3 regions of the Pseudomonas sp. AC252 genome follow, and region 1 is predicted to be linked to each of the others. Evidence: predicted binding sites of a transcription regulator. Region 1 holds the regulator's gene; each other region holds the start of a gene.
What was found. Region 1 encodes sigma-54, which starts transcription at its own class of promoters, with help from an activator protein. Its sites were predicted from a motif close to ANTGGCATNNANNTTGCTNT; they were not measured.
Positions count from the first base shown of each region.

Region 2: the regulator sigma-54 is predicted to act here: its motif matches at 2,038-2,057, upstream of ACZZZ4_RS17485 (circularly permuted type 2 ATP-grasp protein).
Region 3: the regulator sigma-54 is predicted to act here: its motif matches at 1,716-1,735, upstream of ACZZZ4_RS16285 (flagellar basal body rod protein FlgF).

Region 1 covers NZ_OZ409837.1:2,900,279-2,904,434, forward strand. Annotated here, with positions in the region: partial or broken gene ptsN (PTS IIA-like nitrogen regulatory protein PtsN) at 1-451, opposite strand, end outside; gene hpf (ribosome hibernation-promoting factor, HPF/YfiA family) at 464-772, opposite strand; gene ACZZZ4_RS13160 (RNA polymerase factor sigma-54) at 846-2,336, opposite strand; gene lptB (LPS export ABC transporter ATP-binding protein) at 2,503-3,228, opposite strand; gene lptA (lipopolysaccharide transport periplasmic protein LptA) at 3,228-3,773, opposite strand; partial or broken gene lptC (LPS export ABC transporter periplasmic protein LptC) at 3,760-4,156, opposite strand, start outside.
Region 2 covers NZ_OZ409837.1:3,819,033-3,823,188, forward strand. Annotated here, with positions in the region: gene speE (polyamine aminopropyltransferase) at 1-617, shown strand, start outside; gene ACZZZ4_RS17475 (hypothetical protein) at 824-1,057, shown strand; gene ACZZZ4_RS17480 (ribonuclease E inhibitor RraB) at 1,267-1,614, shown strand; gene ACZZZ4_RS17485 (circularly permuted type 2 ATP-grasp protein) at 2,091-3,500, shown strand; gene ACZZZ4_RS17490 (alpha-E domain-containing protein) at 3,513-4,156, shown strand, end outside.
Region 3 covers NZ_OZ409837.1:3,570,545-3,574,700, forward strand. Annotated here, with positions in the region: gene ACZZZ4_RS16280 (sigma-54-dependent phenylalanine hydroxylase transcriptional regulator PhhR) at 1-1,445, shown strand, start outside; gene ACZZZ4_RS16285 (flagellar basal body rod protein FlgF) at 1,790-2,530, shown strand; gene flgG (flagellar basal-body rod protein FlgG) at 2,576-3,361, shown strand; gene flgH (flagellar basal body L-ring protein FlgH) at 3,413-4,108, shown strand; gene ACZZZ4_RS16300 (flagellar basal body P-ring protein FlgI) at 4,136-4,156, shown strand, end outside.

The DNA of each region.
Region 1 (4,156 bases):
TGCTCGTCCAGCACAACCTGGTACAAGGCTTCGTTGCTCGCGGCGCTGCGCAGTTTTTCGCGCACTTCCTTGCGGTCGAGCATGCTGGCGATCTGGCGCAGCAACTCCAGATGCGCATCAGTCGCGGCCTCCGGGACCAGCAGCACGAAGAGCAGGTCGACCGGGGCGCCGTCGATGGCGTCGAAATCGATTGGAGCTTCAAGGTGCAGCAGGGCACTGACTGGCGCCGTGCAGCCCTTGAGGCGGCAGTGGGGAATGGCGATGCCGTTACCAAAACCGGTGGAGCCGAGTTTTTCACGGGCGATCAACGCCTCGAAAACATCCTGCATCGCCAGATCCGGCACTTCGCGGTGGATCAGGTTGGCAATTTGTTCGAGGGCTTTTTCTTGCTGCCGCCCGGCGCGTTCACCTGGGAACGGCCGGGGGTCAGGATGGTTTCAAGTCGGATCATGGGATAGGGGTGTTAACGACCGGTCGCGCCCTGGAGGAGGCTCTGGGTCTTTTCCTTATGCTTTTTGAGTTGGCGATCCAGCTTGTCGGTGAGTGAGTCGATCGCAGCGTACATGTCAGTATCTTCTGCGTTGGCGACCACTTCGCTGCCGGGGATATGCAAGGTGGCTTCGATCTTCTGCTTCAGCTTTTCGACGCACATCGTGACCTGCACGTTGGTGATCTTGTCGAAATGTCGCTCCAGTCGTTGGAGTTTTTCCTCGATGTAGGAACGCAGAGGTTGGGTCACTTCCAGTTGGTGTCCACTGATGTTGACTTGCATACAGCTTCTCCTTCGTTGCCAGTGCATAAAGCGGCAGGCCGAAAAGCCTGCCACTGGAACGCTGTAACGTGGCTTACATCAACCGCTTGCGTTCGCTCGAAGGCGCGATTCCGAGGGATTCGCGGTACTTGGCGACGGTGCGGCGAGCCACCTGAATGCCTTGTGCCTCCAGTAAACCAGCGATCTTGCTGTCACTCAACGGCTTTTTCTGATTTTCCGCGGCGACCAATTTCTTGATGATCGCGCGGATCGCTGTGGACGAGCATTCGCCGCCTTCGGAGGTGCTGACGTGGCTGGAGAAAAAGTATTTCAGCTCATAAATACCGCGCGGGGTATGCATGAATTTTTGCGTGGTTACCCGGGAAATCGTTGATTCGTGCATGCCGACCGCTTCGGCGATGTCATGCAATACCAGCGGCTTCATCGCTTCGTCGCCGTATTCGAGGAAGCCGCGCTGATGTTCGACGATCTGCGTGGCGACTTTCATCAGGGTTTCGTTACGGCTTTGCAGGCTCTTGATGAACCAGCGGGCTTCCTGCAACTGATTGCGCATGAAAGTGTTGTCGGCGCTGGTGTCGGCACGCTTCACAAACCCGGCGTACTGGGCGTTGACGCGCAGACGTGGCACCGATTCCTGGTTCAGCTCGACCAGCCAGCGCTCGTTGTCCTTGCGCACGATCACATCGGGAATAACGTATTCGGCTTCGGTCGATTCGATCTGTGAGCCCGGACGCGGATTGAGGCTCTGCACCAGCTCGATGACCTGGCGCAACTCGTCTTCCTTGAGCTTCATGCGGCGCATCAACTGGCTGTAATCGCGGCTGCCGAGCAAGTCGATGTAATCGGTAACCAGACGCTTGGCTTCGCTCAGCCACGGCGTCTTGGCTGGCAGTTGGCGCAGTTGCAGAAGCAGGCATTCGCTGAGGTTGCGTGCGCCGATCCCGGCGGGTTCGAATTGCTGGATGCGATGCAGAACGGCTTCGATTTCATCGAGCTCGATGTCCAGTTCCGGATCGAATGCTTCGAGAATCTCTTCGAGCGTTTCGTCCAGGTAGCCCTGATTGTTGATGCAGTCGATCAGGGTCACGGCGATCAGGCGATCGGTGTCGGACATCGGTGCCAGGTTCAGTTGCCAGAGCAGATGGCTCTGCAGGCTCTCGCCGGCGGACGTGCGGGTGGTGAAATCCCATTCGTCGTCATCGCTGCTGGGCAGGCTGCTGGCGCTGGTCTGGTAGACGTCTTCCCAGGCGGTATCCACCGGCAATTCGTTGGGGATGCGCTCGTTCCATTCGCCATCCTCGAGGTTATCCACCGTCGGGGCGGTTTCCTGATAGGAGGGTTCCTGAATCTCGGCGGGCTTCTGTTCGGCGTTGTCGGCCAGAGGATCGGCGTTGTCGAAGTCGTCGCCTTCTTCCTGGCGTTCGAGCATCGGGTTGGATTCCAGAGCCTCCTGGATCTCCTGTTGCAGGTCCAGGGTCGACAATTGGAGCAGACGGATGGCCTGTTGCAGCTGCGGCGTCATCGTCAGCTGCTGGCCCATTCTCAAGACTAGCGATGGTTTCATGGCAGGGGCTTAACACCTTATTCGCCGGCGCTTTGCGCCATCCACTACAGGGCGCCGAAGCGCCAAACTTAAGCAAATTATATGCCTGAAACTGAAGTGTTTGCCTAGAGCGCTGTAACAATTAAAGCGGATAAATGCGCCTTGAATCGATACAGCGCTGTCGCGCTTACAGGCGGAACTCGTGACCCAGATACACTTCCTTGACCAGATCGTTGGCCAGGATGGTCTCGGCATCACCTTCGGCGATCAATTGACCGTCGTTGACGATGTAAGCGGTTTCGCAAATATCCAGGGTCTCACGGACGTTGTGGTCGGTGATCAGCACACCGATGCCCTTGGCCTTGAGGTGGTGGATGATCTGCTTGATGTCGCCCACCGAGATCGGGTCGACACCGGCGAACGGTTCGTCGAGCAGGATGAATTTCGGCGCAGTCGCCAACGCACGAGCGATTTCCACCCGGCGACGCTCACCACCGGACAGGCTCATGCCGAGGTTGTCGCGGATGTGGCTGATGTGGAATTCCTGCAGCAGGCTTTCCAGCTCCTTGCGACGACCGGCCTTGTCGAGCTCCGGGCGAGTCTCGAGGATCGCCATGATGTTGTCAGCAACCGACAGTTTGCGGAAGATCGACGCTTCTTGCGGCAGATAGCCGATACCGGCCTTGGCGCGGCCGTGCATCGGCTGATGGCTGACGTCCAGATCATCGATCAGCACACGGCCCTGATCCGCCTGCACCAGGCCGACGATCATGTAGAAGCACGTCGTTTTGCCGGCGCCATTCGGGCCGAGCAAGCCGACGATCTGCCCGCTGTCGATCGACAGGCTGACGTCACGCACGACCTGGCGGCTTTTATAGGCCTTGGCCAGGTGCTGAGCTTTCAGAGTTGCCATTACTGGGATTTCTCTTCGGTTTTCTTCTTCGGCTGGATCACCATGTCGATGCGCGGACGCGATTCGGTGACCTTGCTGCCCGTGGCGCGACCTGCGCTGGCCAGTTTCTTCACGGTGTCGTAGACGATTTTTTCGCCCTGGGTGACGTTGTTATCCTTGTCGATAACCTTGGCCTTGTCGATCAGCACCACCCGGTTCTGCTGGGCGTGGTATTGAATCGTCACGCCGTAGCCCTTGACCGGATTGGCGTCGCCCTGGGTCTGCAGCTGCTCGAAGTAAGCCAGGTTGCCCACCGAGGTCACCACATCGATGTCGCCGTTGGGCGCGCGAGTCATGGTCACGGTGTTGCCTTTAACGATCATCGAGCCCTGGGTAATGATCACGTCACCTTTATAGGTGGCGATGCCATTCTTGTCGTCGAGTTGGGCGTCGTCGGCCTGAATGCGGATAGGCTGCTGCTGATCGTTCGGCAGGGACCAGGCGCTCGCGCTTCCCAGTGCTGCGCCCAGACTGAGCAAAATAGGGAGGGTTTTAACGAGCCTCATACTGTCCTCTTACGTTCGATTGCAGGTGTATCCTGCTGTCCTTCAGGTACGCTTTCATTCCGACGCCAGTCGATACGCCACCAGCGCCCTCGATTCTAACGGGTTGCGCAGTCTGCGCATATTCCTGCTGCGGGAACACGGTCATGCGCGTGCTGGTGATCAGCGTGCCGCGCTTTTTCTCATCGGTGCGCTGCACACGGACCGAATCGATCAATTCCACTTCGGTACCGCCCGAGTTCACTTCGCCGCGTTCGCTGGTCACGTGCCAGGGAAGTCGGTGCCGCGATACATGTTCAAGTCAGGCTTGGTCACCAGGGTGATATCGGTAGCCTTGACGTGCTCGGCCTTGTCGGAAGTCATCTCGTACTGCACCTTACCGTCGG
Region 2 (4,156 bases), 920 kb from region 1:
GCGGCGGTGACGGCGGCATGCTGCGCGAAGTGACCAAGCACGCCGGCGTCGAGCACATCACCATGGTTGAAATCGACGGCACCGTGGTCGACATGTGCAAGGAATTCCTGCCGAACCATTCCGCCGGTGCCTACGACGATCCGCGCCTGAACTTGGTGATTGATGACGGCATGCGTTTCGTCGCCACCACCACTGAAAAATTCGACGTGATCATCTCCGACTCCACCGACCCGATCGGCCCGGGTGAAGTGCTGTTCTCGGAGAACTTCTACCAGGCTTGCCACCGTTGCCTGAACGACGGCGGCATTCTCGTTACCCAGAACGGCACGCCGTTCATGCAGATCGACGAAGTCAAAACCACCGCCGGTCGTCTGCGCAGCCTGTTCCCGGACTGGCACTTCTACCAGGCCGCTGTGCCGACCTACATCGGCGGTTCGATGACCTTCGCTTGGGGCTCGACCAACCCGGCCTACCGCAAGCTCAGTCGCGAAACCCTGCAACAGCGCTTCATCGGCAGCGGCATCGTCACCCGCTACTACAACCCGGAAATCCACATTGGCGCATTCGCTTTGCCGCAATACGTGCTGCAAGCGGTCAACAAGCCGAGCAACGACTGAGACTTCCCCGCAAGACCCCTGTAGGAGTGAGCCTGCTCGCGATAGCTTTTTCCCAGTCGATGCATCTGTGACTGGCAGACCGCAATCGCGAGCAGGCTCACTCCTACAGTTTCATGATCGCCGGTTGTAATCCTTTTGAACCAACTATCGCGGAAAAAAGTCGAGATAGAGGTAAGCCCATTTACGGGTTGATCGAGGAGGCACTGATGCAAAAGTGGAAAGTCACTTTCGTGGATGATCACGGCGAAATTGTTGATGAAGTCTTCGAACGTGAGGAATGCCCGTCCGATGATGAAGCCGCACGGCTGATCAAGGAGCGGCTTCTTCCGGTCGCTGCCCAGCTGGATCTGAACGATCTGGAAGGGCGCACCGCCGATGCCGGGGTGAAAAACCTCAAGACCCAGAACGGCATCGAAATCCGCAGCATCACACCCATCTGAACACTTCCTGTCATCTCGAAAACCAGGCCTTGGCAGCGGCGCTCTCTTGGGGCTACTCTGCAAGCGAGATCAGCGAATGGATCGCTAAGGTCTGGTCTTGTCAGCTACATGCTTGTTTCCCGCGCGCAACCACGTTGCCGTAGTACTTAGGCCAAAAGGCCCGGGGCGGGAATACGGAAAGTCTATCCATCAATCGAGGGGGACGATTCATGAGCACAGCCTATCAAGAAGACATCAGCAGCAACGTTCTGCGCCGCATGAAAGAAGGCGGTTTCGATTTTTCCCGGTTCCATCCCATCGAGTTCCACGCGATTTTCCCGGACGAGGAGCGGGCGCGCAGGGCAGCAGGCAAATTTCGCGGTGAATCCATCAATGCCCAGGTCAGTGCGCGCGACGACGGCGCCTGGTCGCTGGAATTGAGCAAAGTGATGTACGCAACCTATGACGACATCGGCGATTTCGAGCAAGGCTTTTCTGCCGTGGTCGAACCGCTGGGCGGCATTATCGAGGGTTGGGGCGTGAAGCAGGAGGTGCGCAATCGTTACCGCCTGAATTGATATTGAGCATTTTGTATCGGGCAACGGCTGACCTTCGGGTCGGCCGTTGTCGTTTCTGGCTTCTGCACATCGCAGTGGCAAAACCCTGAAACAAGAATCCCGGGCAAAAAAAGCCACCGGAGAGGGTGGCTAAAAGGGAAGACGGGTACGCGATAAAGTCCTGTCGGGACGGGGCTGCCAAGGCAGTTCAGATCAGTTGAGCTGTCTACTTCGCGGCGGCGTGCCGGGGAAGTTCTGCAGCGAATGCGCGGATTATCCGCAGTCGCGACCGCGCAGTGAAATCAACTCTGACTATGCTGGTGATAGGCGATGCAGTGCGTCGCAATGAAGCGGGGGCAATCGGGCCGGGGCATTTGCCGCACAGGAATGGTGCGCGGTCTGCGGCATAGATCTACAACCGATTGAATTAAAAGCGTTTATGCCGATGGCACGGGCCTTGCGAAGGCCTGTATGTCCGGAGTGACAAGGAGTACGGCATGATCCGCACCTATTTTGATGAAATGTACGATGCCGGCGGCCTGGTCCGCCCGCATTACCGGGAATTTGCCCGCTGGCTGGCCGAGACGCCCGACGAGTTGCTCGCGCAGCGCCGCCGCGAGGCCGATCTGCTGTTCCACCGTGCCGGGATCACCTTTACGCTCTATGGCGACGAGCAGGGCACCGAGCGCCTGATTCCGTTCGATACCATTCCCCGCAGCATCCCCGCCAGTGAATGGCGGATTGTCGAGCGCGGCTGTATTCAGCGGGTCAAGGCGTTGAACATGTTTCTCGCCGACCTCTATCACGAGCAGCGCATCATCAAGGCCGGGATCATTCCCGCCGAACAGGTGCTGGCCAACGAGCAATACCAGTTGGCGATGCAGGGCCTGGATCTGCACCGCGACATCTACTCGCACATCTCCGGCGTCGATCTGGTGCGCGACGGCGATGGCACTTATTACGTCCTCGAGGACAACCTGCGCACACCCAGCGGCGTCAGCTACATGCTCGAAGACCGCAAGATGATGATGCGCCTGTTCCCCGAACTGTTCGCCGCCCAGCGTATTGCCCCGATCGATCACTACCCCAACCTGCTGCTCGACACCCTGAAAAGCTCCAGCCCGATCGACAATCCCAGCGTAGTGGTGCTGACGCCGGGACGCTTCAACAGCGCGTTCTTCGAACATGCCTTTCTGGCGCGGGAAATGGGCGTGGAACTGGTCGAAGGTGCGGATCTGTTCGTGCGCGACGACAAGGTATTCATGCGCACCACCGATGGCCCGAAAGCGGTGGACGTGATCTATCGCCGCCTCGACGATGCCTTCCTCGATCCGCTGGCATTCAACCCGGACTCGATGCTCGGCGTGCCGGGGCTGCTGTCGTCCTATCGTTCCGGCAACGTGGTACTGGCCAACGCCATCGGCACCGGCGTGGCGGACGATAAATCGGTGTATCCGTTTGTCACCGACATGATCCGTTTCTACCTCGACGAAGAGCCGATTCTGAAAAACGTGCCGACCTGGCAATGCCGCAACCCCTCCGAGCTGTCCCACGTATTGGCCAATCTTCCCGATCTGGTGGTCAAGGAAACACAGGGCTCCGGCGGTTACGGGATGCTGGTCGGGCCGGCCGCGACGACGGCGGAAATCGATGCCTTTCGTGAGCGCATCAAAGCCAAACCCCATGCCTACATCGCGCAACCGACGCTATCGCTGTCAACTTGTCCGACCTTTGTCGAAAACGGCATCGCGCCACGCCATATCGACCTGCGTCCGTTCGTGCTTTCCGGGCGCGAAACCCGGGTGGTGCCTGGCGGTTTGACCCGGGTCGCGTTGCGTGAAGGCTCCCTGGTGGTGAATTCCTCCCAGGGCGGCGGCACCAAGGACACCTGGGTAGTCGAGGATTGAAGGAAGCGTGCCATGTTAAGTAGAACTGCCTCGGATCTGTACTGGATGTCGCGTTACCTGGAGCGTGCGGAGAATCTCGCGCGCATGCTCGACATCAGTTATTCGCTGTCGCTGATGCCGCAGGACGGGCGCGGCGACGGGCTGCACGAACTCGCCATGCCGTTGCTCATTACCGGCACCCTTGATGATTACCTTGAACGCCACGGTGATCTGCACGCCGAGCGTCTGCTGCATTTCTTTGCGTTGGACGCGGCCAACCCGGCGAGCATTTACAGCTGCCTCGGCTCGGCGCGAGCCAGTGCCCATGCCGTGCGCGGGCGAATCACCGCCGACATGTGGGAAAACATCAACGCCACCTGGCTGGAAATTCGCGGCATCGCCGAACAGGGTCTGAGCCGCTACGGCATGAGCCGTTTCTGCGAATGGATCAAGGAGCGTTCGCACCTGTTCCGTGGCGCGTCCTACGGCACGATCATGCGCAACGACGCGTTTCGTTTTATCCGTCTGGGCACGTTCATCGAACGCGCGGACAACACGCTGCGCCTGCTTGATGCCCGCTACGAAATGGCCGGCGATCAGGCCGAAGCGGTGAGCGATGGCACCGCGCATGCCTATTACCAGTGGAGTGCGCTGCTGCGCGCCTTGTCTTCGTTCGA
Region 3 (4,156 bases), 670 kb from region 1:
CGATCTACCTGCACTGCCCGAACCTGATCAACATCCAGTTCCAGGCATTGCGGCCGAAATTCGAGGCAATCGGCGGGGTGTTCGGTGTCAAGCGCGTCGGGCTGATGCCCAGCGAGCGCCGGCATATGGAATTGAATGCGCTGCTCGGCGCGCTGGAATTTCCGGTGCTGTCGATCGACATGGGCGGCTCGATCGTCGCGGCCAACCGCGCTGCAGCGCAATTGCTCGGCGTGCGTGTCGATGAGGTGCCGGGGATTCCATTGTCGCGCTACGCTGAGGATTTCGATTTGCCGGAACTGGTGCGCGCCAACAAATCGCGAATCAACGGCATGCGGGTCAAGGTCAAGGGCGACATCTTTCTTGCCGACATCGCGCCGCTGCAATCGGAGCACGATGACAGCGAGGCCATGGCCGGCGCCGTATTGACTCTGCACCGCGCCGACCGCGTCGGCGAGCGTATCTACAATGTGCGCAAGCAAGAGCTGCGCGGCTTCGACAGTATTTTCCAAAGCTCGAAAGTCATGGCCGCCGTGGTCCGCGAAGCGCGACGCATGGCGCCGCTGGATGCGCCGCTATTAATAGAAGGCGAAACCGGCACCGGCAAGGAACTGCTCGCGCGCGCCTGTCACCTTGCCAGCCCGCGCGGACAGTCGCCGTTGATGGCGCTCAACTGCGCCGGACTGCCGGAATCGATGGCCGAGACCGAACTGTTCGGCTACGGCCCCGGCGCCTTCGAAGGCGCACGGGCCGAAGGCAAGCTCGGCCTGCTGGAGTTGACCGCTGGCGGCACGCTGTTTCTCGATGGCGTCGGCGAGATGAGTCCGCGCTTGCAAGTCAAATTGCTGCGCTTTCTTCAGGACGGCTGCTTCCGTCGCGTCGGCAGTGATGAGGAGGTGTATCTCGACGTGCGGGTGATCTGCGCGACCCAGGTGGACTTGTCTGAACTGTGCGCGCGAGGTGAGTTTCGTCAGGATCTCTATCACCGCTTGAACGTGCTGTCGCTGCACATTCCGCCGTTGCGCGAATGCCTCGACGGTCTGACGCCGCTGGTTGAACACTTCCTCGATCAGGCCAGTCGGCAGATCGGCTGTCCGCTGCCGAAACTGGCCCCGGCGGCGATGGATCGCCTCAGCCATTACCACTGGCCGGGCAACGTGCGGCAATTGGAGAACGTGCTGTTCCAGGCGGTTTCGTTGTGCGACGGCGGTAAGGTCAAGGCCGAACATATCCGCCTGCCGGATTATGGCGTGCGTCAGCCGCTTGGCGATTTCTCCCTGGATGGACATCTGGATGAGATTGTCGGGCGCTTCGAGAAAGCGGTGCTGGAGCGGTTGTATTCCGAGCACCCGAGCAGCCGGCAACTGGGCAAGCGGCTGGGGGTTTCGCACACCACCATTGCCAACAAGCTGCGTGAGTATGAGGTGGGCAAAACCTCCGAAAGCTAAATAGAGCCTTTGTGGCGAGGGGATTTATCCCCGATGGGCGGCGAAGCCGCCCCGCTTTTCCTTCCCAGCGACCGCATTTGCAGGCTTGGCGACTGCTGCGCAGCCGAGCGGGGATAAATCCCCTCGCCACAGGATCGCCATCCCCCCGCTGAACTGAGGATTGCCACCAACCGGCATGACACCGCCGGTTTTTCGTCTTCGATACATTTCAAATTCCCCTCCGATCCCCTCAAGTCCCTTGTTTACCGGGCATTTGCCCGCCAATAAAAAGTTGGTCTGCAAATTGCTTATGGCTGAGCAGTACAGCGGTGGGCGGCAAACGTCCGGCATGCAGAGGAAACACTGTGGACAAGTACCTTTATGTGGCAATGACCGGCGCCAGCCAGAACGCACTGGCGCAGCGGGCGCATGCCAACAACCTGGCGAACATTTCCACCAACGGCTTCCAGCGCGACCTCGAGCAGGCGCGTTCGATGCCGGTATTCGGTGACAGCTTTCCGGCGCGTGCGTTTGCCATGAGCGAGCGGCCCGCCACCGACTTCACCCCGGGCTCGCTGGTGCAGACTGGCCGCGACCTCGACGTCGCAGTGTCCGGCAACGGTTTCATCGCCGTGCAGAACCCCAACGGTGGCGAAAGCTACGTGCGCACCGGCAGCCTGAACATCGACGCCCTCGGCGTACTGCGCGCCGGCAACGGCATGCCGGTAATCGGCAACGGCGGCCCGATCGCTGTGCCGCCCGAGCAGCAGGTCGAAGTCGGCGAAGACGGCACCATCAGTATTCGCGCAATGGGCGAAGGTCCGCGCGTGATGGCCGAAGTCGACCGGATCAAGCTGGTCAACCCGGACATCAAGAACATGAACAAAGGTCTCGACGGTTCGATTTACACCAAGGACGGCCAGCCGGCGCAAGCCGACGCCAACGTCAAACTGGTCTCGGGTTTCCTCGAGTCGAGCAACGTCAATGCCGTGGAAGAAATGACTTCGGTGCTGGCCCTGGCCAAGCAGTTCGAGTTGCACGTCAAGATGATGAACACCGCCAAAGACGACGACCAGGCCATGGCTCGGGTCTTGCAGATCAGCTAATTATCAGAACGTCGCGCCGTAAAACAGGCGCACGAGGAGAATCGAATGCTTCCGGCTCTATGGGTTGCCAAAACCGGTCTGTCCGCCCAGGACACCAACCTGACCACCATTTCCAACAACCTGGCGAACGTCTCGACCACGGGTTTCAAACGTGACCGTGCCGAATTCCAGGACCTGCTCTATCAGATCAAGCGTCAGCCAGGCGCCCAGTCGACCCAGGACAGCGAACTGCCGTCGGGTCTGCAAGTGGGTACCGGTGTGCGCATCGTCGGCACGCAGAAAAACTTCACCGCCGGCAGCCTGCAAACCACCGAGCAGCCGCTGGACATGGCCATCGACGGTCGCGGTTTCTTCCAGATCCTGCAGCCGGACGGCACCACCTCCTACACCCGTGACGGTACTTTTCACCTCGACTCCAATGGCCAGATCGTCAATGCCAGCGGTTTCGCTCTGGAACCGGCGATCATCATCCCGAACGATGCGCAGACCTTCACTGTCGGCCGCGACGGTACCGTGTCGATCACCATCGCCGGCAACCCGGCCTCGCAAGTGATCGGCAACCTGCAGACCGCCGACTTCATCAACCCGGCCGGCCTGCAAGCCGTGGGCAACAACCTGTTCCTGGAAACCGCGGCTTCCGGCGCGCCTCAGATCGGCACCCCGGGCCTGAACGGTTTCGGTACCACGCTGCAGAACACCCTGGAAACGTCCAACGTCAGCACCGTTGAAGAGATGGTCAACATGATCACCACTCAACGCGCCTACGAGATGAACTCCAAGGTGATCTCCACCGCCGACCAGATGCTCTCGTTCGTAACGCAGAATCTGTAATCCAGTCTTTGGGGCGGCCTGAGGTCGCCAGCAACACCGTGAGGTAGGGTCATGAAGCGCTTTGTATCTGTTCTGGCATTGAGTGGGGTCGTCTCGCTCGCGGGCTGCGTCGCCCCGACGCCCAGGCCCAACGACCCTTACTACGCTCCGGTGTTGCCGCGCACGCCGTTGCCGGCGGCCGCCAACAACGGCTCGATCTATCAGGCCGGCTTCGAGCAGAACCTGTACAGCGACCGCAAGGCGTTCCGGGTCGGTGACATCATCACCATCACCCTGAACGAGCGCACCCAGGCGAGCAAGAATGCCAACTCGCAGATGGACAAGAACAGCGACAACAAGATCGGGCTGACTTCGTTGTTCGGCTCCAGCCTGACCACCAACAACCCGATCGGTAGCAACGACCTGAGCCTCAACGCCGGCTACAGCGCCGACCGTTCGACCAAGGGCGACGCCAAGTCGGGGCAGAGCAACAGCCTGACCGGCTCGATCACCGTGACCGTCGCCGACGTGCTGCCCAACGGCATCATTGCCGTGCGTGGCGAGAAGTGGCTGACGCTCAATACCGGTGACGAGCTGGTGCGCATCGCCGGCATGGTCCGCGCCGATGACATCGCGACCGACAACACCGTGTCGTCGACCCGTGTCGCCGATGCGCGCATCACCTATTCGGGTACTGGCGCGTTTGCCGACACGAGTCAGCCAGGCTGGTTCGACCGCTTCTTCCTCAGCCCGCTGTTCCCTTTCTAGGTGGCTACGTTGAATCTGAAAAGCCTCATGCTGGCCGCATTGTTGTTG